2 regions of the Xanthomonas sp. NCPPB 2933 genome follow, and region 1 is predicted to be linked to the other one. Evidence: predicted binding sites of a transcription regulator. Region 1 holds the regulator's gene; the other holds the start of a gene.

Evidence for each region. Region 1 encodes FliA, which starts transcription of late flagellar genes. Its sites were predicted from a motif close to TAAAGTTTNNCNNNCNNNGGCCGATAA; they were not measured.
Region 2: the regulator FliA is predicted to act here: its motif matches at 1,682-1,708, upstream of AC1PLU_RS05495 (methyl-accepting chemotaxis protein).

The regions. Positions count from the first base shown of each region.
Region 1 is NZ_CM161518.1:2,937,130-2,953,310, forward strand. Features, by position in the region: gene AC1PLU_RS11990 (ligand-binding sensor domain-containing diguanylate cyclase) at 1-643, shown strand, start outside; gene AC1PLU_RS11995 (ligand-binding sensor domain-containing diguanylate cyclase) at 934-3,855, shown strand; partial or broken gene AC1PLU_RS12000 (putative bifunctional diguanylate cyclase/phosphodiesterase) at 3,957-5,492, shown strand; gene flhB (flagellar biosynthesis protein FlhB) at 5,767-6,897, shown strand; gene flhA (flagellar biosynthesis protein FlhA) at 6,894-8,987, shown strand; gene flhF (flagellar biosynthesis GTPase FlhF) at 9,663-11,333, shown strand; gene AC1PLU_RS12020 (MinD/ParA family protein) at 11,320-12,204, shown strand; gene AC1PLU_RS12025 (RNA polymerase sigma factor FliA) at 12,201-12,974, shown strand; gene cheY (chemotaxis response regulator CheY) at 13,010-13,402, shown strand; gene AC1PLU_RS12035 (protein phosphatase CheZ) at 13,402-14,028, shown strand; gene AC1PLU_RS12040 (chemotaxis protein CheA) at 14,031-15,689, shown strand; gene AC1PLU_RS12045 (serine hydrolase domain-containing protein) at 15,969-16,181, opposite strand, start outside.
Region 2 is NZ_CM161518.1:1,308,510-1,324,690, reverse strand. Features, by position in the region: gene AC1PLU_RS05510 (PI-PLC domain-containing protein) at 1-679, shown strand, start outside; gene AC1PLU_RS05505 (hypothetical protein) at 843-1,112, shown strand; gene AC1PLU_RS05500 (hypothetical protein) at 1,109-1,393, opposite strand; gene AC1PLU_RS05495 (methyl-accepting chemotaxis protein) at 1,844-4,090, shown strand; gene AC1PLU_RS05490 (YqaA family protein) at 4,381-4,803, opposite strand; gene AC1PLU_RS05485 (LysR family transcriptional regulator) at 4,902-5,822, opposite strand; gene AC1PLU_RS05480 (serine hydrolase domain-containing protein) at 5,969-7,129, shown strand; gene AC1PLU_RS05475 (MFS transporter) at 7,126-8,340, shown strand; tRNA gene AC1PLU_RS05470 (tRNA-Gly) at 8,461-8,534, opposite strand; gene AC1PLU_RS05465 (autotransporter outer membrane beta-barrel domain-containing protein) at 8,656-10,440, opposite strand; gene thiS (sulfur carrier protein ThiS) at 10,631-10,831, shown strand; gene AC1PLU_RS05455 (thiazole synthase) at 10,881-11,675, shown strand; gene trmB (tRNA (guanosine(46)-N7)-methyltransferase TrmB) at 11,840-12,598, shown strand; gene AC1PLU_RS05445 (SLC13 family permease) at 12,673-14,535, shown strand; gene AC1PLU_RS05440 (Rieske (2Fe-2S) protein) at 14,670-15,011, opposite strand; gene AC1PLU_RS05435 (hypothetical protein) at 15,274-15,549, shown strand; gene AC1PLU_RS05430 (fumarylacetoacetate hydrolase family protein) at 15,638-16,181, shown strand, end outside.

The DNA.
Region 1 (16,181 bases):
GCTGCTGCGCTGGCGCACGCGCAAACTGCTGCGGCGCAAACGCGAGCTGGAGCAACTGGTGGCCGAACGCACCGCCGAGCTGGAGCAGGACAAGCGCGAGCTGGAAGCCGCGCGCGCCGAACTGGCGCTCAAGGCCACCCACGACGAGCTGACCGGCCTGCTCAATCGCGCCGGCATCTTGCACGCGCTGCGCGGCATGCTGGCGCGTGCCAAGGTCCAGGCGCAGCCGTTGGCGGTGGTGCTGATCGACCTGGATCACTTCAAGCTGGTCAACGACCAACACGGCCATCTGGCCGGCGATGCGGTGCTGGCCGAGGTCGGCCGGCGCCTGGATACGTTGGTGCGCGGCGACGACCGCATCGGCCGCTACGGTGGCGAGGAATTGCTGGCGCTGCTGCCCGGTCTGAATGCCGACTCCACGCATCGCTTGCAGGCCTTGCATCGCGGCATCTGCGGCGATTACCCGATCGACGGCAGCGTGCTGGCGGTGACCTGCTCGGTCGGCGTGGCCTGGTTTCAGCCGGGCGAAACCCTGGAACAGTTGCTGGCGCGCGCCGACGCGGCGCTATATCGCGCCAAACGCAGTGGACGCAATCGCATCGACTACGACCACACCGCGTCTGAGCACGCCGCTAAGAGTTGAGCGTTAGCGTCGAAGCGCCTTGAAATACATCGAAAGCGGGGTTGCAGTGAACGCACAACTCGATTCGACTGCGCTGCCGGCAAACCGATGCCAGCGCCTGTCGAGCTCGCATGCAATCGACTGCCGGGCGGCAATCACGCCATCGTGTTGCTGCGCGCATTAAAGAAACACGCGTGAACAGCCGTTAGTCGGTTTACTGCGGCCTACTATGGGGGCCGCCCATGGCAAGCGTGAGACACCCGCGCAAAGCGCGGACCACACCTGCCGACGCGTGGGAGAGTGCAACGCTCGTGGGGTGTGAGTACCGCCAGTGGAGGTCGTCGAGCCGGCGCGCGCCGTTTGCCGCGGTGCTGCTGTTGGCGTTGCTGTCGTTGGCCGATCTGGCCGGCGCGCAGACCGCAAGCATTCGCCGCTACGCCCATGACCAGGGCCTGCTCGGGCTGGCCGGCACCTGCCTGCTGCAGACCCGCGCCACGTTGCTGTGGGTGTGCACCGAAAGCGGCCTGTATCGCTTCAATGGGCGCAGCTTTCAGCAGGTGGTGCTGGATGGCCTGCGCAACGAATCGATCAGCTCGATGACCGAAACCGCCGACGGTACGTTGTGGGTGGCCGGCTTCCAGACGCTGTTCGTCGGCAACGAACACGGCTTCCGAAGACTGGCACCGTACGAGGCCGAGCATCTGCAGGAAGGCATGCTGCTGGCCAGCCCGCCGTGGGGTACGGTGCTGGCCAACGGCGGCACGCTGGAGCGGCTGAGTGCACGCGGCAACGGCCGCTGGCATAGCGAGCCGCTACTGGATACCGCCACCCGCGTGCGCGTGCCCGAGTTGTCCAAGGTGTTGAGCCTGTCGGTGGACGGCGACACCTTGTGGGCCGGCTGTGCCAAGCGGCTATGCGCCATCGATGCGCAGCGCAAGGTGCAGGTGTACGGGCCCGAACAAGGCGTGCCGGAAGATCGCTGGTACAGCGTGCTGCGCGACCACGACGGCGCATTGTGGGTACGTGGCACCGGCACCCTGCTCTACCGAGCACCGGGCGCGGCCACCTTCAGCGTGCGGCCGCTGCCGTTGCTGGATGGCAGCACCGTCGGGCAGCAGGCGCCGCTGGTACTCGACCGCGAGGGACGGGTGCTGGTGCGCCGCAACGACGGACTGGTGCGCTGGGAAAACGGCCAGTGGCGCAGTTTCGGCACCGAGAACGGGCTTCCGCCGGGCAGCAGCGATGCCATCGTGGTGGACCGCGACGGCGACATCTGGATGACCGTGGACGGCGAAGGCCTGGTGCGCTGGGCCGGCTACGAGTGGATCGAGAACTGGGACGCCTCGCAAGGCATGCCGGTTGCGCCGACCTGGTCGATCGCCCGCGATGCGCAGGGCGCGCTGCTGGTCGGCAACGAACATGGCGTAGGTCGCCAGGCCGACCCGAAGGGGCGCTTCGTTCCTGCATTACCCAACTCCGGGATCCAGATCGTGGGCATGGCGCGCAGTGCCGACGGCAGCCTGTGGACGCTGAACTCGGCGGGCTTCGTGCGCCGCAACTGGCCGAATGGCCGTAGCGCCGAGATCGCCAAACTTCCGCGTACCGGGCGGCGTCTGATCATCGACCGCCAGGGCCGGCTGTGGGTGCTCACTGCCGGTGGCCTGTTTGCACTCGAACGGCCGCTGGACGGCGGCACGCTGCACATGGTCAGCCAGATGCCGGCCATCGCCTATACCGATATCCAGCAGACTGCCGACGGCACGTTGTGGGTGTCCAGCGCCAATGGCCTGTTTCGGCTGCAGGGCGCGCACTGGTCGAAGGTGAAGGTCAAGGTCAATGGCGGCGCCTCCGACCCGTGGATCAGCAAATTCCATATCAGCGACAGCGGCGAAGTGTGGCTGGCGTTCTATCGCGCCGGGCTATGGCACGGCCTGTTGCTGGACGAAGAAGTGGATCTGCAGGCGGTCAGCGATGAAGCGCTCGCCGACGTCAGCGTGTACCAGTTGCGCGGCGACAGCGTCGGCCGGGTCTGGGTGGGTCACGCACGCGGCGTGGAGGTCTACGACGGCGAGCATTGGGCGCATCTGTCGCAGTCGCAGGGGCTGTTGTGGGACGACGTGTCCGAAGCGGCGTTTGCCGAAGATCCCGATGGCTCGGTGTGGATCGGCACCGCGCGCGGGGTGAGCCATCTGCGCGACCCGGCGCGCTTGTTCGATCAGCGCCAGCCCAGCGTGCGTATCGACAGCGTCAGCCGCGGTGGCGTGCCGGTGCAGCGCGGCCAGTTGCTCGCCTGGAGCGACAGGCCGTTGCATATCGAGCTGTCCAGCATGGAGGTCTACGACGACCCCAGCCGGCTCACGGTGCGCTATCGCCTGCTCGGTCTGCACAACGAATGGATCCAGAGCGACACCCTGTCGATCGACCAACCGCCGCTGCCGTCCGGGCATTTCCGCCTGCAGGTGCAGCTGCTGGACCGCTACCGACGCACCACCTCGCCGATCGCCGATCTGCCGTTCGCGGTAGCGCCGCTGTGGTGGCGCAGCCCACCGGCAATCGCGCTGTATCTGCTGATCGGCAGCGCCCTGCTGGCCGGTTTGTGGCGCTGGCGGCACCGCCATCTGGTGGCGCGCGAACGCATGCTCGCCGAGCTGGTCGCCGAGCGCACCTATCAGCTGGAGCGCGAAAAACGCGAGCTGGAAAGCGCCCGCGCGGCGTTGGCACTGAAGGCCAGCCACGACGCGCTGACCGGCCTGCTCAATCGCTCCGGCGTGCTCGAGGCGATGGCCGAAGAACTGCAGGCCTGCGCCCACGGTGCGCATCCGTTGGCGGTGGTGCTGATCGACCTGGACCACTTCAAGCTGGTCAACGACGAACATGGGCATCTGGTCGGCGATGCGGTGCTGGCCAAGGTCGGCGCGCGGCTGACCGCCTGCCTGCGCGATTCGGACCGCGTGGGCCGTTACGGCGGCGAAGAATTGCTGCTGTTGCTGCCGGGCATGTCGCAACACAGCCAGCACCGGCTGCGCGCCATCCACGAAAAGCTCAGCGTGGCCCCGTACGAAGTGGGCGCCGCCCGCCCATTGCCGGTGACCTGCTCGGTCGGTGTGGCCTGGTTCCGGATCGGCGACACGGCGGCCACGCTGCTGGCGCGCGCCGACGAGGCGCTGTACCGGGCCAAGCGGTACGGACGCAATCGCATCGAACCGGAGGAGCCTGAGTCGTCGGTGGCATGAGCAGTCACTCCCATCACCCCAGTGCCGCGAACGGCTGCCGGGCCGATGTGCGCGATATGCCGCAACCGCCGTGCATGCGTGCGCACTGCATCCGGGCCGAGGGCACGGCTGCCGCGCATCTCGCGCCAGCGAGTCTCTGTGTCGCCACAACCGGCGCGCAGTTGCCATTGTCATGGCTGACCGCAGTAGTGGTGGTGGTGACGCTGGCCTTGCTGGTGTTGGCGCTGGTGATCTCGGTGCTGTCGCGGCGCTTCCAGCAGCGCACCGATGTGCTGGCGCAATCGCTGGCGCAGGCCAATGCCGAGCTGGTGCTGGCCGCGCTGCATGACCCGCTCACTCGCCTGCCCAACCGCGTGCTGCTGCACGAACACGTGCTGCAGAGCATCGACCGCGCCCAGCGCGACGGGCAGCGCTTTGCGGTGATGCTGATCAATCTGGATGGCTTCAAGGCGGTCAACGACGGCTACGGGCATCAGTTCGGCGACCAGCTGCTGGTGGCGGTGGCCGGGCGTATGAGCGCGCACCGCCGCGCCAACGGCAGCCTGGCGCGGCTGGGCGCCGACGAGTTCGCGCTGGTGTCCGACATCGCCGACCCCGAGGACGCCGCCGCGATCGCCGCGCATCTGCTGCAGGCGCTGGCGGTGCCGTTCCTGGTCGGCGACCAGGAGCTGCGCCTGAGCAGCAGCGTCGGCATTGCGCTATATCCCGAAGACGCCGGACCGGAAGACGCCGGCAGCGAGCATCAACTGATGACGCATGCCGATGCGGCGATGCGCCACGCCAAACAGGCCGGGCGCAACCGCTACAGCTTCTTCGAGCGTTCGATGACCGGCACCACCCGCGAGCGCCTGCAGCTGCTGCAGGACCTGCCGCGCGCGCTGGAGCTGGGTCAGTTCGTGCTGCATTACCAACCCAAATACTGCGCCGAGGATGGCCGCCCGATCGGCGCCGAGGCGCTGATCCGCTGGCAACATCCCGAACGCGGCCTGGTGCCACCGGACAGCTTCATCCCGCTGGCCGAACGCAGCGGCATGATCGGCCCGCTCGGCAGTTGGGTGCTGCAGCAGGCCTGCCGGCAGATGCGCGCCTGGCGCGAGGCCGGGCATGGCGACTGGCGGGTGGCGGTGAACCTCTCGGCCACCCAGTTGGCCTCGCCCAGCCTGCTGGACGAAGTAGCCACCACCCTGGCCGAGCATCTGATTCCGCCCGGCCAGCTCACCCTGGAAATCACCGAAACCATGGCCATGCGCGATGCCGATGCCTGCCTGCGCACGCTCGGCCAGCTCAACGCGCTGGGCGTGCGCATCGCCATCGACGATTTCGGCACCGGCTATTCCAACCTGCTCTACCTGCGCAAGCTGCCCGCGCACGAACTCAAGATCGACCGCAGCTTCGTGCAGGCGATGGACACCTGCCCCGAAGACATCGCCATCGTCGCGGCCGTCGTGGCGCTGGCCCACACCATGCGCCTGCAGGTAGTGGCCGAGGGCGTGGAGACCACCGCCCAGCGCAACACCCTGGAACGGCTGGGCTGCGACCAGCTGCAGGGCTATCTGCTGGGCCGGCCAATGGACGCAGAGCGTTTTATCGCCACGGTGGTCGCCCAGCGTGATGGCGTGCGCCGCCAGGCCAGCTGAGCAAAAAGCATCAAAAAAACGACCGTAGACCTGCATCCACGCTCGACGACCCGCCAACCGAGCCGAGCACCAGCCTGCAGTTGGTCAGCCCTCGCGCCCGATTCCCGACCTGCGGCCCTCCCGCTAACCACCCAACTACAACACCCCGCCAGCGGCTCCACGCGCGGCCCCTGCGTCCCGATTCCCCAATCCGAATCCCCAATCCCCCAATCCCCGCCCCATCAACTGGAACGCCGCTTGCATGAGGCAGGGCTGACAAGTCACCGGCACCTCCATGTCCGAGTCCGAAGACGGCGGCGAACGTACAGAGCTTCCCACCGAAAAACGCCTGCGCGAAGCCCGCGAGCAGGGCAACATCCCGCAGTCGCGCGAGTTGTCCACCGCTGCGGTGTTCGGCGCCGGCGTGTTCGCGCTGATGGCCCTGGCCCGCGGCATCGGCGATGGCGCCAGCGTCTGGATGAAGACCGCGCTCAGCCCGGACCCCAAAATGCGTGAAAACCCGATGGCGCTGTTCGGCCACTTCGGCGACCTGCTCCTGCAACTGCTGTGGGTGATGGTGCCGCTGATCGGCATCTGCCTGGCTGCCGGCCTGGCCGGCCCGCTGCTGATGAGCGGCCTGCATTTTTCCGGCAAGGCGATCATGCCCGACCTCAACAAGCTCAACCCGGCCAACGGGATCAAGCGCATGTGGGGCAGCAATAGCCTGGCCGAGCTGGTCAAGTCGGTGCTGCGGCTGCTGTTCGTCGGGCTGGCCGCCAGCCTGTGCATCTCCAAGGGCCTGCACGGCCTGCGCTCGCTGGTGAACCAGCCGCTGGAACAGGCCGTGGGCAACGGGTTGGACTTCACCAAGAGCCTGCTGTTCTACACCGCCGGGGCCTTGGTGCTGCTGGCTGCCATCGACGCGCCGTACCAGAAGTGGAACTGGATGCGGAAGCTCAAGATGACCCGCGAAGAGATCAAGCGCGAGATGAAGGAGAGCGAGGGCAGCCCGGAGGTCAAGGGGCGCATCCGCCAGATGCAGATGCAGATGTCGCAGCGCCAGATGATGGAAGCGGTACCCAAGGCCGACGTGGTGCTGATGAACCCGACCCACTACGCGGTGGCGCTCAAGTACGAGGGCGGCAAGATGCGCGCCCCGATCGTGGTGGCCAAGGGCGTGGACGAAATGGCCTTCCGCATCCGCGAAGTCTGCGAACAGCACCGGGTGTCGATCGTCACCGCCCCGCCTTTGGCACGCGCCTTGTATAGGGAAGCTCAAATTGGCAAGGAAATTCCCGTGAGACTCTATTCGGTCGTGGCCCAGGTGCTGTCCTACGTCTACCAGTTGCGTGGCTGGAACGGCGGCCCGATGCCGGAATTGCCTTCCCTCGAAGTGGATGAGTTCGGCAAGGGAGCCAGCGCATGAGCGCCCAACCCGCACCGCTGAATGCCCGACGCATCATGGAGTTGCTGCGCAACGGCCTGGGCGCCCCGCTGGCGCTGATGGCCATGCTGGCCATGCTGATGGTGCCGCTGGCCGCACCGGTGCTGGATGCCTTGTTCACCTTCAACATCGCCATCTCGCTAATGGTGCTGCTGGCGGTGATCTACGTGCAGCGCCCGCTGGAATTCACCATTTTCCCGATCGTGCTGTTGATGACCACGATGCTGCGCCTGGCGCTGAACGTCGCCTCCAGCCGCGTGATCCTGATCAACGGCCAGGACGGCCATGCCGCAGCCGGCAAGGTCATCGAGGCGTTCGGCCAGTTCGTCATCGGCGGCAACTACGCGGTGGGCATCGTGGTGTTCGCGATCCTGACCATCATCAACTTCGTCGTCATCACCAAGGGTGCCGGGCGCGTGTCGGAAGTGACCGCGCGCTTCATCCTGGACGCCATGCCCGGCAAGCAGATGGCCATCGACGCCGACCTCAACGCCGGTTTGCTGACGCGTGAGGAAGCCAAGGCCCGCCGCGAAGAGGTGCGCGAGGAAGCCGACTTCTACGGCGCGATGGACGGCGCCAACAAGTTCATCCGCGGCGATGCCATCGCCGCCATCATGATCCTGTTCATCAACCTCATCGGCGGCATGGCGGTGGGCATGTTCCAGCACGGCATGAGCTTTGTGGATGCGGCCTCCACCTACACCCTGCTGTCGATCGGTGACGGTTTGGTGGCGCAGCTGCCGGCCTTGCTGGTGTCGTCCTCGGTGGCCTTGCTGGTCACCCGCGCCTCGCGGGCGCAGGACATGCGCGGCGCCATGATCAGCCAGGTGTTCGGCCAGCACCGCGCGTTGGCGGTGGCTGCGGCCATCCTGGGCCTGGTCGGCCTGGTGCCGGGCATGCCGAACGTCGCGTTTTTGACGCTCGGCCTGATCCTGGGCGTGATCGCCTGGAAAATGTACAAGCGCAGCCTGGTCATCCCGCCGACCGGCGACCCCGCCACCGACCCCAAGGCCGCAGCGGCGGCCACCGCCGCCCAGGCCAGCTCGGAACTGAGCTGGGACGAGCTGCGCCCGATCGACCCGCTGGGCCTGGAAGTGGGCTACCGGCTGATCCCGCTGGTGGACAAGAACCAGGGCGGCGAGTTGATGGCGCGCATCAAGGGCGTACGCCGCAAGCTCACCCAGGACATCGGCTTTCTGGTGCCGCCGGTGCATATCCGCGACAACCTGGAACTGTCGGCCAACGCCTACCGCCTGCTGGTGCACGGCGTGCCGGTGGCCACTGCGGAAATCTATCCCGATCGCGAACTGGCGCTGGACCCGGGCGGCGCACTCGGCCAGCTCGACGGCATTCCCGGCAAGGACCCGGCATTCGGCCTGGACGCCACCTGGATCCAGCCGCATCAGCGCGCCTATGCCGAATCGATGGGCTACACCGTGGTCGACCCGGCCACCGTCATCGCCACCCATCTGTCGCACCTGATCCGCGAACACGCCCCGGAACTGCTCGGCCACGAGGAAGTGCAGCAACTGCTGGCGACCCTGGCCAAGACCGCGCCGAAGATGGTCGAAGACCTCACCCCCAAGGCGTTGCCGCTGTCGGTGGTGGTGCGGGTGCTGCAGAACCTGCTGATCGAGCGCATCCCGGTGCGCCAGCTGCGCAAGATCGTCGAAGCGCTGGTCGAGCACGCCCCGCACAGCCAGGACCCCACCACCCTCACCGCCGCGGTGCGCACCTCGCTGGGTCGCTTCATCGTGCAGGAAATCGCCGGCATGTCGGCCGAGCTGCCGGTCTACACGCTGGCCCCGCAGCTGGAGCGCGTGCTGCAGGAATCCACCCACGGCAATGGCGTGGCACTGGAACCCGGCCTGGCCGAGCGCCTGCACCAGAGCCTGGCCGATTGCGTCGGCAAGCAGGAAGCCCGCAACGAACCGGCGGTGGTGCTGGTACCTGGCCAGGTCCGCGCAGCGCTGGCCCGCCTGGTCCGCCATAGCGTGCCGACCCTGTCGGTACTGGCGTACAGCGAAGTGCCGGAAGACAAGCGCCTGAAGCTGGTCGGCACGATCAGCTGAGCCTGACGCACCTCGTAGGAGCGCACCTGGGCGCGACGGGCTCTACCGGGACAGCCCGTCGCGCCCAAGGGCGCTCCTACGACACGCGACGTGCTGCGGACCAGAAAAGCTTGCTGACATCACTGTAGGAGCGACCTTGGTCGCGAGGGCGTTACCGGGAGGGCCCATCGCGCCCGGGTGCGCTCCTACGAACCCACCCGCGCCCGGCCCTCTCGCTGCAGACAGGCGACCGACCACCGCACCCAGCGTCGGAAAGCCGCCACTCGTTCAAACCTCCAATCGATTGCACGACGCTGGCCGTTTCGAGACCTTGCGGGCGCTCCACGCTCGACCTCCCACCCGCCAGCGCATCCACCCACACAGTGGATGCCAACGCATCGCGGTCCCAGAAAAAAGTAAATAAAACCAGTGACTTGAAATCTTGCAGCCGGGCCGATCGCACAGCTCCAGCCTGTCCCAACACTCCAGATCCCCGCGCCGGAACCCCGGCACCGCGTTTTGGCACGCCGCGTGCATTAGCTCTGGCGAGACCGCAGTCAGCTTGATCGCTGCGGGGCGAGCAGCAGCACTTGGAACAACCGAACGGGACAGGCAACTCATGACGCTGGCAACACACCCACATTCATCGCGCACCCGTCCGGCGTCCGGCGGGTCCCGTTCCTGGAGGCACTTCGCATGAAAATCAAACGCTTCGTTGCCCCGGACATGCGCACCGCATTCCGCATGGTGCGTGAAGAACACGGCCCGGACGCAGTGATCCTGTCCAACCGCCGTACCGCCGAAGGCATCGAGATCGTCGCTGCCAGCAACTACGACGAAGAACTCGTGCAGCGCGCTCTGGAAACCGCGCGCTCCGAGACTCCGGCAGCTGCGGCGGCACAGATCGAACAAGCGCCGGTCCAGCAGGCGCCGGCCAGGCCGGCCGCGCCGTTCCACGCCCCGCTGAAGCCGGCCAGTGACACCGGCAGCAGCCAGCGTCAGCGTGTTGCCAGCGCCGCAGACGACATGATCGCCGCGATGGCGCTGCGCCAGCCGGTCAACGTGCCGCGCTCGGCGCCGGTCGCCGCACCGGTGCGGACTGCCGCCGCCCCGTCTGCCGCCGCTCAAGCATTGGCCCACGCCGTTGCAGTTGCCGCCGCACCGCGCCAGGAACATGCGCTGTCGGCAGTGCCGGAACAGCTGTTCGCCGACTTCCTGACCACCGCACCGGTGCAGGCTCCGGTGCACGCTGCCCCGGTGCAGGCACGCACGCCGATCATGGCCGCCGCGCTCGCCACCCACGCCTCTTACGGGCAGGACGACGACGAGCAGGACGACGACGGCTTCGACATGGACGACGCGCTGCCGCAGATCCTGCCGCCGGCCGCATTGCCGCCGCTGGTGGCCGCCCCGGTCGCCCTGGCCGCCGTGCCGGTTGCCGCCGCCCCGGTGCCGCAGAACGACGAAGAACTCAAGCAGCTGCGCGGTGAGCTGGCGCTGATGCGTCAGATGATCGAGCGCGAAATGAACCGCCTCACCGACGAGCGCCTGCGTGGCTCCCCGGTGCGTGCGCAGGCCCTGGAGCTGATGGACGACTACGGCTTCGACGCCGGTCTGATCCGCGATGTGGCCCTGCAGATTCCCGCCGATACCGAATTGCACCGCGGCCGCGGGCTGATGCTGGGCCTGCTGTCCAAGCGTCTGCCGGTGGCCCCGGTCGACCCGCTGGAACGCGGCGGCGTGATCGCCCTGGTCGGCCCGACCGGTGCCGGCAAGACCACCACCATCGCCAAGCTCGCCCAGCGCTTCGCCGCCCAGCACGCCCCGCGCGACGTGGCCCTGGTCACCACCGACACCCAGCGCGTCGGCGGCCGCGAGCAGCTGCACAGCTACGGCCGTCAGCTCGGCATCGCGGTGCACGAGGCCGACAGCGCCGAGAGCCTGCTGGAACTGCTCGAGCGCCTGCGCGACTACAAGCTGGTGTTGATCGACACCGCCGGCATGGGCCAGCGCGACCGCGCCCTGGCCGCGCAGCTGAACTGGCTGCGCGCCGCGCACCAGGTCACCTCGCTGCTGGTACTGCCGGCCAACGCCCATTTTTCCGACCTCGACGAGGTCGTACGCCGCTTCGCCCACGCCAAGCCCCAAGGCGTGGTGCTGACCAAACTCGACGAGACCGGCCGCTTCGGCAGTGCCTTGTCGGTGGTGGTCGACCACCAAATGCCCATCACCTGGGTGACTGACGGACAGCGGGTCCCCGACGACCTGCACCGCGCCAATGCCGCCAGTCTCGTTCTTCGCCTTGAAGATTTGCGGCGCGCTGCCGATAAGCCCTGTACTCCGGAGCACAACCATGCAGTCGCGTGAATACGCCAAGCTGACCAACGCCTTCCCCCTGACGGCGACCCGTCCCGAGCCCTTGGGCCCGGTGCGCACCATTGCCGTGACCGGTGGCAAGGGCGGCGTGGGGAAAACCAACATTTCCGCCAACCTGGCCGTGGCCCTCGCCGAGATGGGCAAGCGCACCCTGCTGCTCGACGCCGATCTTGGCCTGGCCAACCTGGACGTGGTCTTGGGCCTGTCGCCCAAGTACACCCTGGCCGACCTGATCGCTGGCCGCTGCACGCTGGACGAAGTGATCATCGAAGGCCCGGGCGGCGTGCTGGTGGTTCCGGCCGCCTCCGGTCGCCGCCACATGGCCGAACTGGCCCCGGCCCAGCACATCGGCCTGGTCAATGTGTTCTCCGAACTGGAACGCGACCTAGACGTGATGGTCATCGACACCGCCGCCGGCATCACCGACAGCGTGCTGACCTTCTGCCAGGCCGCCCAGGACACCGTGGTGGTGGTCTGCGACGAACCGGCCTCGATCACCGACGCCTACGCGCTGATCAAGGTGCTCTCGCGCGAACGCGGCGTGGACCGTCTGCAGATCATCGCCAACATGGTGCGCGACCCCAACGAAGGCCGCTTGCTGTACGACAAGCTGTCGCGGGTCTGCGAAAAATTCCTCGGCGACGTGTCGCTGAACTACCTCGGCCACGTGCCGCAGGACGACTGGTTGCGTTTGTCGGTACAGCGCCAGCAACCGGTCATCAAGGCCTACCCCGCCAGCCCCTCGGCGCTGGCCATCGCAGAAATCGCGCGGCGTACCTCGCGCTGGCAGGCCCCCACCGTGCCACGCGGCAACGTCGAGTTCTTTGTCGAACGCATCATCCAACGGGGGGTCGCCGCATGAGCACCGCTACCGCAACCGCAACGACGGCCACCGCGCAGTACCGTGCAGTGCAACGCAACAACGCCAACGACATCGTCACCCAGCACGCAGACCTGGTGCGCCGCATCGCCCACCATCTGGCCGCGCGCCTGCCGGCGAGCGTGGAAGTGGACGACCTGATCCAGGCCGGCATGATCGGCCTGATCGAAGCCTCGCGCAGTTATGACTCCGAGCAGGGCGCCTCGTTCGAAACCTATGCCTCGATCCGTATCCGCGGCTCGATGATCGACGAGATCCGGCGTGGCGACTGGGTGCCGCGTTCGGTACACCGCCGTGCCCGCGACGCTGCTGCTGCAGTACGCAAGATCGAACAGAACACCGGCCGCGCCGCCGCCGCCACCGAAGTGGCCGCCGCGATGGAAATGCCGTTGCCCGATTACCTGCGTCTGATGGAAGACGCCGCGCGCGGCCAGGTGCTGAGCCTGGAATCGCGCATCGAAGATCACGGCGAGCTGGACACCACCGCCAAGGGTGGCCCCAACCCGCAGCAGATGATGGAGCGTGGCGAGTTCGGCCGCGAGCTGGGCAAGGCCATCGGCCAGTTGCCCGAGCGCGAGCAGCTGGTGCTGTCGCTGTACTACGAACAGGAATTGAACCTGAAGGAAATCGGCGCCGTGCTCGGTGTCAGCGAATCGCGCGTCTGCCAGATCCACGGCCAGGCCGTGGTGCGTCTGCGCGGCCGCCTCAAGGTCTTCGAACTGGCCGATGCCGGTGTCGAAATTGACGAATGATTTTTTCGCGTATTTTTTAGTGTTAGGAGCTTGATGTGAACAAGAACATGCGGATTTTGATCGTGGACGACTTCTCGACGATGCGACGTATCGTCAAGAATCTGTTGGGCGATCTTGGCTTCACCAATACCGCAGAGGCCGAAGACGGCAACAGCGCATTGGCTGCATTGCGGGCCGGCCCGTTCGATTTCGTGGTCACCGACTGGAACATGCCCGGCATGACCGGCATCGACCTGCTGCGCAACATCCGCGCCGACGCCAAGCTCAAGCACCTGCCGGTGATGATGGTGACCGCCGAAGCCAAGCGCGAGCAGATCATCGAAGCGGCCCAGTGCGGCGTGAATGGCTACATCATCAAGCCGTTCACCGCGCAGACGCTGGAAGAAAAGCTGGGCAAGGTGTTCGAACGTCTGGCGGCGACCGCCTGATGAACGCCACCGTGGAAACCAATGCCGAACGCGCTGCCTTGATCGACCGCCTGCAGGGCGCGCTCGATGCACTGGAAAGCGGTGACGAAGCCGCCTGGAAGCGCGAGGTCGATCACCTCGCCGCCTTGCGTACCCGTCCGATGATGCAGGGCCTGAGCCGGCTCGCACGCGAACTCGGTCAGGCGCTGGGCGAACTGCCCACCGTGCCCGAAGAAGCCGGCGAGCTGGACGATGCGTGTTCGCGCCTGGACCACGTGGTGGAAATGACCGAAAAGGCCAGCCATCGCACGCTGGATCTGGTCGAAGAATGCCGTGAGCTGGCCAACCAGCTGCGCGACGGCGGTCTGAATCAGGACCAGGGCGCGCTGATGGACAAGATGCGCCACAACCTGACCGAACTGTCGCTGGCGCAGAGCTACCAGGACCTGAGCGGGCAGATCATCCGTCGCGTGGCCGGCATCGTGCGGCGCGTGCACGAAGGCTTCGGTGCGCTGGGCCTGCCGCCCAAGAGCACCGAGCCGAAGAAAGACGACGGCGGTCTTGCCGGTCCTGCAGTCAAGGGCCTGGACCGTCACGCGGTGTCGCAAGACGACGCCGATGACCTGCTGTCCGGATTGGGGTTGTAACCATGAGTGCTGTTCCAGACGATATTGCTGCCGATTTCATCGTCGAGGCCCAGGAAATCCTGGATCGCCTCGGCGAACAGCTGGTCGCGCTGGAACAGGCACCGGACGAAGCCGACCAGCTCAACGCGGTGTTCCGCGGTTTCCACACGCTCAAGGGCGGCGCCGGCTTTCTGGCGATCAAGCCCATGGTGGAGCTGTGCCACGCCGCTGAAGAAACCCTCGGCATGGCGCGCTCCGGCCAGGCGGTGCTGCAGGCGCATCACTTCGATGCCGCGCAGCAGTCGCTGGATTATCTGCAGGCAATGCTGGATGCGATGGGCTCAGGCGAAACCGTGCCGCATGCACCGGCCTCGCTGATTGCGCAGTTCGATGCCAAGAGCGGCCCGCCGGCGGTCAAGGCCGCGCCCAAGGCCGCGTTGGCTGCCGTGGCCGCAGCGTCGCACGATGAGGGTCATGCACCCGCGCCCGGTGCCAAGGCCGCACCCAAAGCAGCCGCAAAAGGTGCCGAAGCCGAACAGACCGTGCGCGTGGACACCAAGCGCCTGGACGCCATCGTCAACCTGATCGGCGAACTGGTGCTCTCGCGCAATCGTCTCAAGACCCTGCGCACCCGCCTGCGCGACGAGGAACTCGATCGCGCGGTCAGCGTGCTGGATATCGCCACCGCGCGTTTGCAGACCGCGGTCATGCGCACCCGCATGCAGCCGGTCAGCAAGGTGTTCTCGCGCTTCCCCAAGGTGGCCCGCGATGTCGCGCGCACCCTGTCCAAGGAAGTGGAGCTGGAACTGATCGGCGCCGAGACAGAACTGGACCGTAATCTGGTCGAAGCCCTGGCCGACCCGCTGGTGCATCTGGTGCGCAACGCGATCGACCACGGCATCGAGTCCCCTGCCCTGCGCGAAGCCACCGGCAAGCCGCGCAGTGGTCACGTGCGCCTGTCTGCGCAGCAGGAAGGCGACTACGTCAGCATCGAAATTCAGGACGACGGCGCAGGCATCGACCCCGAGCGGCTGCGCGAAATCGCCCGCAACAAGGGCCTGATCGACGCCGAAGCCGCCGCACGTCTGAGCACCGACGAGTGCCTGCACCTGATCTTCATGCCGGGCTTTTCGACCAAGGCCGAGGTCACCGACATCTCCGGCCGTGGCGTGGGCATGGACGTGGTGCAATCGCGCATCCGCGAACTCAGCGGACAGATCCAGATCCAGTCGGAACTCGGCCGCGGCAGCCGCTTCATGATCCGCGTGCCGCTGACCCTGGCGATCCTGCCGACCCTGCTGGTGCAGGCCGGCGAAGCCGTCTATGCACTACCGCTGGCCCGCGTGGTCGAAGTGCTGCATGCACCACAGACATCGCTGGGCTGGTTCGACGGCCGCGCCGTGCTGGACCGCCGCTCGCACACCTTGCCGCTGATCGACCTGCGTCGCTGGCTGGGCGTCCCGGCCGAACAACCGCCGCTGTTGACCGTGGTGCTGCTGCAGGCCGGCGAAACCCGCTTCGGCCTAGTGGTGGACCAGGTCCGCGGCCGCGAGGAAGTGGTGATCAAACCGCTACCGCGCGCCCTGCGCGGCCTGCCCGGCTACGCCGGCGCCACCCTGATCGGCGATGGCCGCATGGCGTTGATCCTGGATGTGGATGGCTTGCGCTCCAGCGATCATTGAGTTTGGGGATTCGGGATTCAGGATTGGGAAAGTCGGGAATCGGGAATCGGGAATCGGGAATCGGGAATCGTCAAGACGATCCTGGCTGCCTGATCTAACAACAACGGCCGCGTACTGCGGCCGTTGTTGTTTCACTACCAGCATCGCTGTCGATCTATGTCGCTACGCGCGCAAGCATGGGCGCGATCGTTTGGCGACGGTCAGGCTGCCGTGGAAGTGAACCTGGAACCGTTATTTCCCATCCAGCTAATATTTAAGCACCTTAAACCAGCCCGGGTTTTAGAAAAACGGGGGAACATGCGAGCCAGCTGGCGCAAGCATCCCAAGCGCGATATCGTCAACTCCAAAACCCGATGTTTTGTTGATAAACGCGATTGCGGCGACGCGCGTGTCGGCGTTGAAGCCCATGAAGCTACGAACGCCGCCGCCATTTCCATTGCTCCAAGCTATACTCTGGCCATCCGGGTGGACCTTCCGCCAGCCGATACCCAT
Region 2 (16,181 bases), 1.6 Mb from region 1:
GGATATTGCCCAATCCGACGATGGTCTGGATTGGTCGGTTGGCCACAAGGGTTCCTACGATAAGCACTACCGTCAGCTCTCCGGCTTTTTGAGCGACCTGGCGGTGTGGTCGAAAGAAAATGACGGCCACGACGTGATCACCTTGCACCTGGACCTCAAACACACTGCGACCAAAGACTTCCCTGATCAACTGGATGCGTATCTCAAGGACAGGCTGCCGCGCATCTATACACCTGGCGAACTGATGGGGTCACAAGAGACGCTGGCACTTGGCGCCGAAAGGAATGGCTGGCCCTTCATTGAAGACTTGAAGAACACGTTTCTTGTCTGCGTGACCGGCAACAAGCAGGACAAGCAGACCTATGCGGAAACCGCGCCGAAATCGCGGCTATGCTTCGCCGACAAAGACACCGATGCCGACGAGAATCCCTCGGATCCTCACCGGGTCTTTTTCAACTTCCACATCTTCCATTCTGATCGCGATCAATGGATGAAGACATTCAAGGCCTGTGTCGGCAGACCCGAGGTCATCATCCGTGCGTATCTAGCCAATAGCGAAGACAACTGGAACGACTGTCTCGACAGCGGCTGTTGCGTGATCGCGACCAACAAGATCAGCGACCACGCCTGGGCACTGGTCGGCGCGCAGCGCTTCGCCAAGCGGGTGCCGTTGTTGTAGTGAAGGAATTCCCTTACGGCCCCGCTCCTGGTTCCTGACAGCGATGCGAGTGGTTTTCTGGCAGAATCGGCGGCCTGCAGGCTGATGGACCATCGGCGTCGGCCCGCAGGCATGGACGCCAAAAGCGCTAATTAACCAAGGTCAAGGAGGATCACGATTGGGAATGTCATCGATTCGGCACGTGGGCGACTATCAGCTCACCGCGCATGTCACGCCCGGCCAAGGGCAGTTTTCGGCTGAACTGCTGCTCAGCAAATCCGGCGGCATTACCTTGCAGCGATACCGTGTGCCGGGCGATGCGTTCGCCGACCGCGTTGCCGCGCATGATCACGCCAGGCAGTGGATGGCGATGTGCGAGGTCTCCAGCGATGGGCACGTGCGCTTCGATGCGCATTGCCTCGATCAGGGCCGACGTGCAGTAGCCGCCGCCTAAGCAGTCGGGAAGCACCGGGTGAGCCGCTCGTTCCAGAAGGCGAGTTGCTCCAACGTGTGCGACTCAATGGGTTTTTCCACTGTCGACGACGCTTTGCGGTGCGCCACTGTGGCAATCAGCGATGCCGCCAGGCGATCCCAGCACAGTCTGAGCAAGGCCGGTTCGGGATGCGAAGCAAGCATTGCTTCCAGCATCGCCCCTTGCGCGACTCTTGATGCCTGCAATTCGCTCAGCGCATCGGTCACTGCCGTCATCCATTGCTCGGTCAACTGCTCCGTCATTTCCGCACGCAATCCCTTTCAAGATGCACAGGCTATCCGCAATGCACGGGTTTGTACCGGCTGCGCGCAAGATTCGCCAAGACATTACTGAACCGTATGGCGGAGGCGTTGCGCGAATCTCCGAAGCGATGCTTTTCATCACCGAGCGCTGCCGACAGTGCATTGGCAAGATCGCTTTCCCTTGAAGGCGAGACGGCTTTCGACTCGATGAAAGATCTCAGCTGCGAACTTGCCGCCACTAAAACCGATGCCCGGCCTGACGGAGCGATTACTCAGCTCGTCATCGAGTCAAGATTTCGTGAAATCTGCCGATAACGGATTGAGACACCTCGGCAAGCGCTAGCGAATCAGGCAAGCCGGTCGACGTTGGCGACAACGCCTCAGGTTGCTCGGGCAGGCCAGTCACTCGCCGGCTCCTCCCACTCCTCCGCTTCTTCCCCAGGTCCCAGCATGCTACCCACGATCAAGAGCAAATTTATATTGGCATTGTTGGGAACGCTGATTCCGAGCATCCTGCTGTGTCTGTTCCTGCTGAACAGCCTGCACACCTCCAAGAACAATGTCGGCACGCTCTACAATCGCGACTTCACCGGCTCTGCGCTTGCCAGCAGCATCGACGGTCAGCTGACCCGGGTGGATATCAACATCCTGCGCATGATCGCCATCGGCACGCCCGAGCTGATCACTCAATGGAAGCAGGAAAACCAAACGCGCTTCACGCAAGTCGCGGCCAGCATCGTGGAACTCAAGCAGTTGCTGAGCCAGGAAGCCGAGCACACCGCCCAGCTGCAAAAGATCACGGCAAGCTATGCGCTGATGCAAGCGGGGATGCAGCGCCAGATCGAGTTGATCGAAGCAGGCGATATCGCCGGCGGCGCCGAAGTCAATCGGACCCAGGTCAAGGACAACGCCAACGCCACCTTTGCCGGGCTTGCCACCTTGCGTGACGAACTGGCCGCCTCTGCCAAGCTGCGCTATCAGCAGCAACAGGCCACCAACACACGCGCCATCACCTTGTCGGCGATCGCGTTGGGGTTGATCGCGCTGGCGGGCGTGAGCATCGCGATGCTCCTGGGGAACGCGATTTCACGCTCGATCCAGCGGGCAGTTGCCGCCGTCGAGCAGTTGTCGCGCGGCGTACTCGATGTCGATATCAAGGTCACCGGCAAGGACGAAACCGTGCAGTTGGCCAGTGCGGTCTATCGCATCCGCGATCGCCTGCAAGGCGTCATCGCCGCGCAGCTGGAAATGGCACGCCGGCACGATGCTGGCGAGATCAGCTATCGCATGGACGAAAATGCATTTCCTGGCGAGTTCGGTCACATGGTGCGCGATGCCAATGCCCTGGCCAGTTCGCATATCGCCATGACGATGCGCCTGACACAGATCATCGGGCGCTACGCCATCGGCGATCTCTCCGATGAGATGGATCGGCTGCCGGGCGAGAAGGCGGTGGTGACCGAGACGATGAATCAGGTCAAACAGAATCTGCAGGCGATCAATCAGGAAATCAGCCGCCTGGCTTCGGCAGCGGCAGCCGGGGACTTCAGCGTGCGTGGCGACACCGAGCGCTTCCAGCATGATTTCCGTACCATGGTCACCAGCCTCAATCACCTGATGTCCACCGCCGACGGCAACCTGCAATCGCTGTCTGCATTGCTGCAGTCCATCGCCGCAGGCGACCTCACGGCGCGCATGAGCGGCGAGTTCAATGGCGTGTTCGCACAGATGCGTGATGACGCCAACACCACCGCCGCGCAGCTGGCGGAAATCGTCGGGCGCATTCAGCACTCGGCAATCTCCATCAATTCGGCTGCCAGCGAAATCGCCGCCGGCAATCAGGACCTGTCGCACCGTACCGAACAGCAAGCGGCCAACCTGGAAGAAACCGCCGCTTCGATGGAAGAGCTCACCTCCACCGTTCGCCAGAATGCCGAGCATGCACGCCAGGCCAATCAGCTGGCGATCGGTGCGGCAAGCGTGGCCTCGCAAGGCGGCGAGATCGTGAGCAAGGTCGTGGGCACCATGGCCGGCATCGAAGCCTCGTCCAAGAAGATCGCCGACATCATCAGCGTCATCGACGGCATTTCGTTCCAGACCAATATCCTGGCGCTGAACGCGGCCGTGGAAGCCGCGCGCGCCGGCGAACAGGGCCGTGGCTTTGCCGTGGTCGCCTCGGAAGTGCGCACGCTCGCTCAGCGCTCAACCGCAGCTGCGAAGGAGATCAAGGGCTTGATCGACGATTCGGTCCAGCGCGTTACCGAAGGCTCCACGCTGGTGCACACCGCCGGCAACACCATGGCCGAGCTTGTGGCCAGCGTGCAGCGCGTGACCGACATTATGGGTGAGATCTCCGCGGCCTCGCAGGAACAGTCGGTCGGCATCGAGCAGGTCAACATCACGGTCACGCAAATGGATGAGACCACCCAGCAAAATGCGGCACTGGTGGAAGAAGCCACCGCGGCGGCGCGTTCGATGGAAGAACAGGCCGGGCAGCTCACCGAGGCGGTTGCGGTGTTCAAAATTGCGCAGACGAACACGCACAGCGCGTGTTCGGCACCAACCGCATCATCAAAGCTCAGCCTGGTCAGCGGCCGAACAGTAGCACCGGTCAAAGCCGTTACCCGTCAAGGGTCTGCACCGAAAAAACTGGCTGCCACTGCTTCCAGTGACGGGAATAACTGGCAGGAATTCTAAGCCTCGACCGTATTCAAAGACCCGGCAATGCCGGGTCTTTTTGCTTCATCAAGGCACGTCCAGGCATGTACGTGCAGGTTGTCCATGCGCCTGATCGTCTTCATTGGACCCGCTCCCAACTGGTAGGCGACCGAGCGCCTACCTCAGCGCCTGGCAACTGCAAAGGATCATGCCTGGTGGAAGTGATCGTTGGAATGTGACTCACCAGGCGCCCTGCGTCTACGTAATCGCCCCACACTTGAAATTTATAACGCGCTGGCGAGTCGCTCGATGCTCAGATGTTGCGCTGTCTACGCAATACTCAGCGTCGCCCATGCGAGCAAGGCGTAACGGGTGGTCTTGGCGATCGCAACCAGCTGCAGGAACACGTGCAGCGGCTCGCGCATGACCCCCGCCGCAAGTGTCAACGGGTCGCCGATGATCGGCATCCAGCTCAGCAGCAGCGACCATTTGCCGTATTTGCCATACCAGGCCTGGGCGCGCAGCAATGCAGCCGCTTTGATCGGGAACCAGCGCTTTGCCTGAAAGCGCAACGCCTCGCGCCCAAGCCACCAGTTGATCAGCGAGCCGAGCACGTTGCCGATGCTCGCAGCAGCCACGAGCCCCAACGCAGAATCGCCGCGCAACAGCAGCGCCACCAATGCCGTCTCCGACTGCGCAGGGAGCAAGGTGGCTGCGATAAGCGCAAGCGCGAAAAGCGAGAGATACGTCATTGGCTACGTTGCGCGTGTTGTGATGATGCAGGAGGTTGGGCGATGCATCCGGCGCAACATCTGCGCCACGACAAACGCCAATGCGACATGGCGCAGCGTTATCGCTTGACCGGCTTTCGCCGCTTGATCTTTTCGTCAGGAAACACCCTGGCACACAGAAAGTCGACAAACGCCCGCACCTTCGGCGAAGGATGCTTGCTTGCCGGCCAAAGCACGTGGAACGCGCCGCTGCGCCGCACGTGCTCGGCCAACACGGGAAGCAGGCGCCCGTCTGCCAGCAGGTCGCGGATGGCGAAATCCGGCAGGCAGGCTATTCCGAGTCCTTGCGCTGCAAAGCACACCCGCGTTTCGATGTTGTTGCAGATCATCGAGGTGGGAAGCACCAGTTCGCCGCTGTTGCGCCGCGTATGCAGCGGCCAGGTTTCCAGTTTTCCCGAGTTGGGATAACGGTAATGCAGGCAGGCATGCTGCAGCAGATCGACCGGCACACGCGGAGTGCCGCGCTGCGCGAGATACTCAGGCGCAGCCACCAGCATCATCTGGAAACCACCGAGACGCCTGGCCGAAAGGCGCGAATCGCTCGGCTCGCCGGTTCTCACCACCGCATCGAACCCTTCCTCGATCACATCGACCATCCGGTCGCTGAAGTCCAGATCCAGCTCGATCTCGGGATAGTGGCGCATGAAGTCACCCAGCACCGGCAATACCAACGCACTGACCAGCGGCAGGCTCACCCGCAAGCGCCCGCGCGGCGCGGCGGTGGCCTGCGAAAGTTCCAGTTCTGCTGCTTCGATCTCGGCGAGGATGCGGCGGCTACGCTCCAGGAACAACGTGCCTTCGGCTGTCAGCGTGACGCTGCGCGTACTGCGATGAAACAGCCGCACGCCAAGTTTTTCTTCCAACCGCACCACGCGTTTGCCGACCGCAGACGCCGACACGCCCAACAACCGGCCAGCCGCGACGAAGCTGCGCGTTTCGGCAACCTGCACGAACACCACGAACCCGCTCAGGCTTTCCACCACACGTCTCCATTGCGGACGTTTGGTTCCGCACAACGCGGAACTTTACCCCAGTTTTTCTTTAATCGAAGGCTGTCTACTCTGCCTGCACTGTCTCTCGATCAACCACACTTATGACACTGTCCCTCTCTCCGCCGCACACCGCCATGTCGCCCGCACTGCTGACCAGCAACATCCAGGCGGTCGTTCAGCACGCCCTGGACGATCGACGGCTGGTGGGAGCGGTCGTCCTGGTCGCCCGCAATGGTGAGCTGATCCACCGGCAGGCCGCTGGCTGGGCAGACCGGGAAAGCTGTCGCGCGATGCACGTGGATGCGCTCTTTCGTCTGTCATCGGTCAGCAAACCCGTCATTTCAACCGCTGCGCTGGTGCTGGTCGCACAAGGGCGCCTGGATCTGGATGCAGGCATCGATCGCTGGCTGCCCGAGTTCCAGCCACGGCTGGCCGATGGCCGCCCTGCACGCATCACGGCACGCCAACTGCTCAGCCATACCGCCGGCCTGGGCTATCGCTTTCTCGAAGCAGACGCCAATGGTCCTTATGCAGTCGCCGGCGTCTCCGACGGCATGGATGCCGCTGACATCACTCTGGAAGAAAACCTGCGCCGCATTGCCAGCGTGCCGCTGCTTTATGCGCCGGGCACGGCCTGGGGCTACTCGCTGGCAACCGACGTGCTGGGTGCGTTGATTGCACGTGTGTACGGTGCCCCGTTGAACGACGCGGTGCGCGCGTTGGTGACCGGACCGCTGGGCATAGCGGACACCGATTTCGTCACCTCCGAAACGCAGCGTGTGGCGACCGCCTACGTCAACGCTTCGCCGCAGCCGCATCGCCTGGCAGAAGCAGAAACCGTCTCGGCCTTCGAAGGTGCGATCGGCATCCGTTACAGCCCCGCCCGCATCTTCGATCCGCAGGCGTTTGCCTCTGGCGGCGCCGGCATGGTGGGCACCGCCGGGGATTTTCTGCGTCTGCTCGAAGCCTTGCGCGATGGCGATGGCCAGCTGCTGCCTAGCCCGTTTATCGAGGAGATGGCGAGCGATCAGACCGGAGGCGCTGCGCTGCAGGATCTGCCAGGGCTTGGCTTCGGGCTGGGGTTCTCGGTCTTGCGCGACCCGGCGCTCGCCGCATCGCCGGAATCTGTCGGCACCTGGCGCTGGGGTGGTGCATATGGCCACTCGTGGTTTGTTGACCGGGCGCTAGGCCTGAGCGTGGTCGCCTTCACCAACACCTTGTACGAAGGCATGTCGGGCAGCTTCGTCACCGATCTGCGCGATGCGGTGTATGCCACTGTGGAAGCAAGGCAATGAACTCGACTGCGAAAGACCGCTTGCCACTGGCACCCTTGCTCGCGCTTGCCATGGCCGCCTTTATCACCATCCTCACCGAAGCGCTGCCAGCGGGTCTGCTGCCGCAGATGGCAGATGGCTTAGCTGTCTCCGAAGCCTGGGTCGGTCAGACCGTCACCATCTATGCCCTCGGTTCCTTGTTGGCAGCGATACCATTGACCATCGCCACCCAGGGCATTGCCCGTCGCCCGCTGCTGCTGGCGGCCATCGCCGGCTTCGCCATCGCCAACACGATCACCACGCTCTCCAGCAGCTATGCGCTGACGATGGTGGTGCGCTTTCTGGCGGGCGTCTCGGCCGGATTGTTGTGGGCGTTGCTGGCCGGCTATGCGGCGCGCATGGTGCCCGAGCATCAGAAAGGCCGCGCCATCGCGATCGCAATGGTTGGCACACCGCTGGCATTGTCGCTGGGCGTGCCGGCCGGCGCGTTCCTTGGCAGCCTGGTGAGCTGGCGTGTGTGCTTCGGCATCATGAGCGTCCTGGCGGTGATCCTGATGCTGTGGGTGCGCCTGCAGGTACCGGATTTCTCCGGGCAGGCGCAGGGCAAGCAGCAACGTCTGGCGCATGTGTTGAGGTTGCCCGGCATTCGGCCGGTGCTGTTCGTGGTGCTGGCTTTCGTGTTGGCCCACAACATTCTCTACACCTACATCGCCTCGTTCCTGGCGGAGGCCGGCATGGCGCAGCGCACCGATCTGGTGTTGCTGGTCTTCGGTGGCGCATCGCTGATCGGCATCTGGATCGTGGGCGTACTGATCGACCGCCATCTACGCGCTCTGACGCTGACCAGCACGCTGCTGTTCTGCGTTTCGGCATTGGCACTGGGCCTGGCTGGCACATTTCCCACGATCGTCTACATCGCAGTCGGCGTCTGGGGGCTTGCCTTCGGCGGCAGCGCGACGTTGTTTCAGACAGCGCTCGCCAAATCGGCCGGAGAGGAGGCGGATGTCGCTCAATCCATGTTGGTGACCGCGTGGAATACCGCCATCGCTGGCGGCGGCCTTCTCGGTGGCGTGCTGCTCGACCAGCTCGGCGTCGGCGCGTTCCCGCCTGCGTTGCTAGTGCTGCTTGCCGCAACGCTGGTGGTGACGTGGACGGCCAAGCGACATGGCTTTGCGGCATCAAAAGATGACCGCGACGTATCGCGGCCGGCTACGGTCGGAAGACAGGCATAAACGCTGGACGTAGGGAGCCGATGCCACTTCGCAAGAAGGCTTGCCCAGTACAGACGCATCGAATTGCGGAGTGAATCAACGGTACGGAGCGGGCAGATGTGCCGAAGCGCTTGCTGCATCTGGAGCGGGCGAAGGGAATCGAACCCTCGTCAGTAGCTTGGGAAGCTACAGCTCTACCATTGAGCTACGCCCGCGTGGCGTTGCGAGAGTTTAGGCGGGTGCGGGTGTCGGGCGCAATGCGCAGACGTGACGAGGGCCGGTTGCCCGGCCCTCGTGTCTTGCAGATCTACCGCGTGGACAGCTGTGCGGCGTGGATCAGAAGTTGCCGCTGAAATTCACAAACAGCGTTGCATCGCGGGCGCTGCGCTGGGCGGTGGTGGTGCTCAGGCCGATATTGCTCTGCAGGCCCCACAGGCCGGTGCGGGCGCCCAGCACGACGGTGGCGTAGTTGCGATCGAAGTTCTGGCCCGGCACGGTGTACATGCCCACTTCCGGCATCGACTGCAGCCAGGCGCTGGCCTCGGTGCCGTCCTTGAACTCGTGGTCGTAGGTGGCCTGCACGTACGGCTTGACCGCAGCACCGTCCAGACGGACCTGGAAGCCGATGCGGCCGACCAGCGAGTCGATGTCCTGATCGGCGTAGCCCAGCGCGGTGGAGCTTTCGTTGCTTTCGGTATAGCCGTCGAGCTTGAGCTTCTGCCAGGTCAGGCCAACCACCGGGCCGTACTTGACGTTGCCTTCGCCCAGCGAATAGCCGGCGTTGACCGCGGCGGTGAGGTTGCTGCCGTCGGGCGAGCCGCTGTGCACGCGCGTGGCTGGCCCGAGCTGCACTTCGCGGTCGACGTCATAACGCAGCGCGCTGTAGCTGACCTGCGCATTGACCCATACCGGACCGGTGTACCAGCCGAAGAACGCGCCCAGGGTGGTGTCGTCCTGCTTGAAGCTGCCGTTACGGTTGCCGAAATCGGCATCCATGCTGCCGAAGCCGGCAAAGCCGCCAAACACCAGATCGCCCGCGCTCCAATCCACACCGAACAGACCGGCCGGGGCCATGCCGTCGTACAGATCGGCGTGGTCGTAGCGCTGCATGTCGCCACGCACGCTACCCCACCAGCGCAGACCGTCGGCGTCGGGCTTGCCGTCCAGATGCCACGCCACCTGGTCGGCGCGTGCGCGGCCAATGGCCTGCGCAGAATGCGTCAGCACCTGCTGCAACCGCGGCGCTTCCAGCAGCGAGATGGCGTACTGGCCCAGGATCTGGTGGGTGGCGGTGGTCGGGTGGATACCGTCGGCGAACACATAGGTGTTCTGTGCATTGGCGGCGACCAGGCTGGTCGGGTTACACGCCGGCAGCGGCACTGCCGGGTTGCAGGCGGTGCTGGTGACGTTGCTGAAACCGTAGGTACCCGGATCGGCGACCACTTCCTGCAGGATGTGGAAGGTGTCGACCGGAATCACGCGCAGGCCGGCCGAACGCAGGCCGTTGAACAATGCGGTGTTGTAGGCGGTCGCCGCAGCAGTGCCCTGCGCCATCGCGGCGGCACCGCCGGCGCGGAAGCGCGGGGTGATGCCCACATCCGGAATGGTCGGCACCATCACGTAGCGCGCGCCGGCAGCCTGCAGCGCGCCGACCGCACCGACCTGCGCGGTGACCGCGCTGCCGATGATGGCCTGCGCCTGGGCCGGCGCCGCAGCGGCGGCGAGCAGATCGTTGGCGCCGCCCCACACGGTGTAGAGCGCATTCGGGTTGGCCTGGCCGCCGTTGGCGCTCAGGTAGGTGTTGATCTGGCTGGTCACCGACGGCGCAGCGCCGAGTGCGCTGACCGAACTGGCCTGGATGCGGGCGCCACCGGCCGCGTAGTTGTCGCCGGTCTGGCCGTTGCCGTTGGGTGCGGCGTTGGTGCCGAAATGGTCGGCGACGTACTCGGCCCAGACAAAACCGGGGTTGGTAGTGAACTTGCCGGTGACTGCGCGCGAGGCGGCCGGCAGCAACGGGTTGTAGTAGCCGCTGTCGGTGAGGCTGTCACCGAAGAACACGGTCTGGTCGAACGCAGACGCAGCCATGGCCGGGGTGGCCGCAATGGCGATGGCAACGGCAATCAGGGAACGGATCGGGCGAAGAGATGTAGCCATGGGAGTGCCTGCTCAAAGGTGTGTGGAACTGGACCGGACCGGCATACGTACGCCGGCGAATGGCACATGGTTTCACCCTCGCCGCCCGCGCTCACGCTGCATTGCCGCATAACGCAAAAACGCGCGCTCCGGCGGCACGCGATGCAACAATGATGACATGAACATCCAACTCAACGGCACCCAGCGCGACGTTCCCGATGACTTGCTCCTGATCACCTTGCTTGAGCAGGAAGGTCTTGCACAACGACGCGTCGCGGTCGAGGTCAATGGCGAAATCGTGTCGCGCGGGCGGCATGCCACACACCGGTTGTGCGCTGGCGATGTGGTGGAGATCGTGCACGCGTTGGGCGGCGGTTGATGCTACGCGTAAGCCGGCGCAGCTGCGCGCGATCGGTGATAATTGCCCGATGACGACTACTGCCCCCACTGATGCATTGATCATCGCCGGCAAGGCCTACCGTTCGCGTCTGCTGACCGGCACCGGCAAGTTCAAGGATCTGGACGAAACCCGCCTGGCCACCGAAGCGGCCGCCGCGCAGATCGTGACCGTGGCGATCCGCCGGGTGAACATCGGCCAGAACCCGAACGAGCCCAACCTGCTCGATGTGCTGCCGCCGGATCGCTACACGCTACTGCCCAACACCGCCGGCTGTTACACCGCCGACGATGCGGTACGCACCTGCCGGCTGGCGCGCGAACTGCTGGACGGCCACAACCTCACCAAGCTGGAAGTGCTCGGCGACGAGCGCACGCTGTATCCGGACGTGGTGCAGACGCTCAAGGCCGCCGAGCAACTGGTCGCCGACGGTTTCGACGTCATGGTCTATACCTCCGACGATCCGATCCTGGCCAAGCGTCTGGAAGAGATCGGCTGCGTGGCGGTGATGCCGCTGGCCGCGCCGATCGGCTCCGGGCTGGGCATCCAGAACAAGTACAACCTGCTGGAAATCATCGAGAACGCCAAGGTGCCGATCATTGTCGATGCTGGCGTAGGCACGGCATCGGACGCGGCCATCGCGATGGAGCTGGGCTGCGATGGCGTGTTGATGAATACCGCCATTGCCGGCGCGCGCGATCCGATCCTGATGGCGAGTGCGATGCGCAAGGCGATCGAAGCGGGGCGTGAGGCGTTTCTGGCCGGGCGGATTCCGCGCAAGCGATATGCGTCGGCGTCGAGTCCGGTTGATGGTGTGATTGGATGAGTGGGGCTGCGTTGACATTGCGGTCGATGCGCAATGATTGGCCGCGTGACGTGGCGGATATTGCCGTTGCTAGATCCCCGCGTTGCTGCGCGTACCCCCTCACGCCGCACCCTCACCCCTCTTCCGGTGGGAGAGGGGCTTTCGTTTTACTGATGACTTAATTCATGACCGATCCGTTTACCAGTGACGGCGCCAAGATGCCGCCCAAGCCCTTCACCATCGAAGAGGGCCGCCGGCAGGTGCGCAGCTTCGTGCTGCGGCAGGGCCGCTTTACGCCTGCGCAGCAGCGCGCGTTCGATGAGTTGTGGCCGCGCTTCGGTCTGGATTACCTCGGCACGCCGCGCGATTTCGATGCCGCCTTCGGCCGTGCCGCACCCAAGGTGCTGGAAATCGGTTTCGGCAACGGCGCAGCGTTGCGCTTTGCCGCGCAGCAGGATCCCGGCCGCGACTACATCGGCATCGAGGTACATGCACCCGGCGTCGGCCGCTTGCTCAATGCCTTGCACGACGACGACAGCACGCATGTGCGCCTCTATCACCATGATGCGGTGGAAGTGCTAGAGCACGAAATCGCCGATGGCGCGCTGGACGAAGTGCGCATCTATTTCCCAGATCCATGGCACAAGAAGCGCCACAACAAGCGCCGTCTGATCCAGCCGGCGTTTGCGCAGCTGCTCGTGCGCAAGCTGCGCGATGGCGGCCGCCTGCACGCGGCCACCGACTGGGCCGATTACGCCGAACAGATGTGGGACGTGCTCGACGCCACACCGGGCCTGGTCAATCGCGCCGGCCCACGCGGCCACGTCGAACGCCCCGCCTGGCGCCCGCAGACCCACTTCGAAACACGCGGCCAGAAACTCGGTCACGGCGTGTGGGATTTGCTGTATGACCGGGATTCGGGAATCGGGATTGGGGATTCGTAACAGCGCTTGCCCGCATACTCAACGCCGCAGCGCCTGACCAATCCCCACTTCCGACTCCCGAATCTCTGCCCCCAATGGACACCGCGCTGACACTGACCAACGATATGAAGCTCGTCCTCGGGCTGGTCGGTTTCACGATGGCGATGTTTTTGTTCGAGCGCATCCGCGCCGATGTGGTGGCGTTGATCGTGCTGGTGGTGTTGGGTGTCACCGGGCTGGTGGCGCCGGAAGAACTGTTCGGTGGCTTCTCCGGTAACGCGGTGATGAGCATCATCGCCACCACCATTCTCGGTGCGGGGTTGGAGCGCACCGGTGCGTTGAATCGCTTGGCGACGTGGTTATTGAGGCGTTCGCACGGCAGCGAACAACGCTTGATGATGATGACGCTGGCCATCTCCGGCTTGAACTCGTCGTTCATGCAGAACCCGTCGGTGATGGCGCTGTATCTGCCGGTCGCCTCGCGGCTGGCCGCACGCACCGGGCTCACCCTGCAACGCATGCTGCTGCCGATCGCGGCGGCCATCGTGATGGGCGGCGCGCTCACCATGGTGGGCAATTCCCCACTGATCCTGCTCAACGATCTATTGGTGTCGGCCAACAACAACCTGCCCTCGGGCATGGCCAGCATCGAGCCGTTGACGATGTTCGCGCCGCTGCCGATCGGTGTGGCCTTGCTGATCGCCGCATTGCTGTACTTCCGGTTCTACGGCGACCGCAAGCTGATCGAAGAAGAACGCCTGATCAACGAAGGCGTCACGCCCTCGCGCACCGAGAGCTATTTCGCCAAGACCTACGGCATTGATGGCGATGTGTTCGAGCTCACCGTCAGCGCCGAAAGCCCGCTGGTCGGCATGACCCTGGGCGAGGCCGAAGCGCTGCACGACGCGCCCTTGCTGCTCGCCCTGAAGACCGGCAACGACACCCGCCTGGCGCCGCCGGCCGACATGCGCATCTGGGTCGGCAGCGTGCTCGGTGCGATGGGTCCGCGCCAGGAAGTGACCGACTTTGCGCAGAACCACTTCCTGCGCATGTCCTCGCGCTTGCGCAACCTGGGCGACCTGTTCAATCCCAGCCTGGCCGGCATTTCCGAAGCGCTGATTCCGCCCAACTCGCGGCTGATCGGCAAGACTGCTGCCGAGTTGCGTCTGCGCAAGCAGAGCGGCATCAGCCTGCTGGCGATCAACCGCGACAAGCAGGTGATCCGCGAGGACGTGCGCAACGTGCCGCTGCGTGGCGGCGACATGCTGGTGTTCCACAGCATCTGGCAGGACCTGGCGCAGGCGGCGGAAAGCCGCGATTTCGTGCCGGTGACCGACTTCCCCAAAGGCGAGCAGCGCCCGCACAAGTTCAAGATCGCCATGGCGATCTTCGCCTTCACCATCCTGATCGCGCTGACCTCGCGCCTGCCGGTGGCGCTGACGTTGATGACCGGCGTGGCCTGCATGCTGGTCAGCGGCGTGCTGCGTATGGACGAGGCCTACGCCTCGATCAACTGGAAGACCATCTTCATGATGGCCGGCCTGATCCCGCTGGGTTGGGCGATGGACAGCAGCGGCACCGCAGCCTGGGTCGCCGGCCACACCATCGACCGCCTGCCCGAAGGTGTGCCGGTATGGGCGCTGGAAATCAGTCTGGCATTGCTGACCACCGCGTTTTCGCTGGTGATCAGCCATGTCGGTGCGACCATTGTGATGGTGCCGATCGCGGTCAATCTGGCGCTGGCGGCCAACGGCAATCCCACTGCATTCGCATTGATCGTGGCGTTGTCGGCATCCAACAATCTGATGACCGCCTCCAACCCGGTGATCTCGATGGTAGCCGGCCCGGCCAACTATCAACCGCGCGAGTTGTGGCGCGTGGGCGCGCCGCTGTCGCTGATCTACATCGTAGTGATGGTGTCGATGATCAACCTGATGTTCTGGTGGGCGGCGCGCTGAATCGGCGTAGCGGTTTTTAGCAGCACGCGAGTTGCAACGCGACCTGGCACGCAACCACCATAGATATCGCCGACACGCTGCACACACTCGCCCGCGGCTTGCAGGCAACGTCGCTGCCGAAGGAGCCGAGCGACCTAGGCCAGAAAAACCTGCTCGCCCTCGATGCGCACCGGCACCGCCAGCAACGATTGACCGCGGCACGGGCCGCTGATGCATTCGCCGCCGGTGAGCTCGAAGGCAGCGCCATGTGCGACGCAGACCAGATGGCCTTCCTTGGTCTTGAGGAACTGGCCGGGCGCCCAATCCAGTCGACGGCCGGCATGCGGGCATACATTCAACCACGCACGCACCTGCGCGCCGTCGCGATACAACACCAGCGATTCCGGGCCGCCATCCCACATCGCTTCGACTTCCAGAAATCCTGCGTCAGGAATCTGCTCCAGTTCGGCAAGCGTGGTGGGCGAAGACGAAGACATGCGATCAGCCGATCGAGAACGAATGTCGATTGTGGCATGCACATGGATCGCTGCTGCACTGCACTGTCGGCGGGATCAGCGCATCAGCTCACAGCGAATACCTTGTCCATCGCAGGCCGCAAGCGACGACGGGGCGAGCCTATGCGCTAGGCCGAACGTGATGGCCGCCGCAAAACCAGAGTGCATTTAACGAACTTTTCACTCAATGACATGAAACCGCAACGATACTGCCTGCCTGTTTCCTGCCCGGCAACCCACCGCCATGCCTGCACGCATCTTCCAATTCGGCAACATTCACCACCTGTTTGCACCGCGCAAACCGCGTCATCCGTTGGTGCGCGTTGCTGCGGGTCTGGCGGGTCTGGTCATTCTTGCGGTGTTGATCTTCTTCAGCGTGTTCGTCGGTGCGGCCATGATCCTGGGCGGCATCGCCTGGAAATTGTTGAGCAAGTCCAATCGACGTGCGCCGCAGCAAGCGCGCGTGGTCGAAGCCGAATACCGCGTGGTGCGCAAGCCCGCGTTGCCGTTGTCGCACTGAGCGACGCTGCGCGCATGACGCGCAGACGGTGTTGTCGTACACCGCCAAACGGCTAGACTCACGCGTCCCGTTCCCCAAGGATGCGTGCATGACCCACGATGTGATTCCCGCCGCCGATGTTCCGCGCATTCCGGTGGTTGGTGGCGGCAACTTTCCGGTGCACCGCATCTACTGTGTGGGCCGCAACTTTGCCGATCACGCGCGCGAGATGGGCGCCACCGCGCCTGCCTCCAAAGCCGAACGCGGCCAGCCGACGTTTTTCATGAAGCCTGCCGACGCGATCGTGGTCGGTCACGGCGACCACATTCCGTATCCGCCCGGTACCAAGGAACTGCACCACGAAGTGGAGCTGGTGGTGGCGCTGGGCCGCGATGCGCCGGCCGGCGAGTTGCCGGTGGATCAGGCTGAAGCCCTGATCTATGGCTATGGCGTGGGCCTGGATCTGACCCGTCGCGATCTGCAGGCAGCCGCCAAAGCCAAGGGCCTGCCGTGGGACATCGCCAAGGGCTTCGATCATTCCGCGCCAGTCAGCGAGCTGGTGCATGCCGGTGAAGTGGGCGCGCTGGACGCGTTGAACCTGTCGCTTGAGGTCAATGGTGAAGTACGCCAGCAATCGCTGCTGGATCAGATGA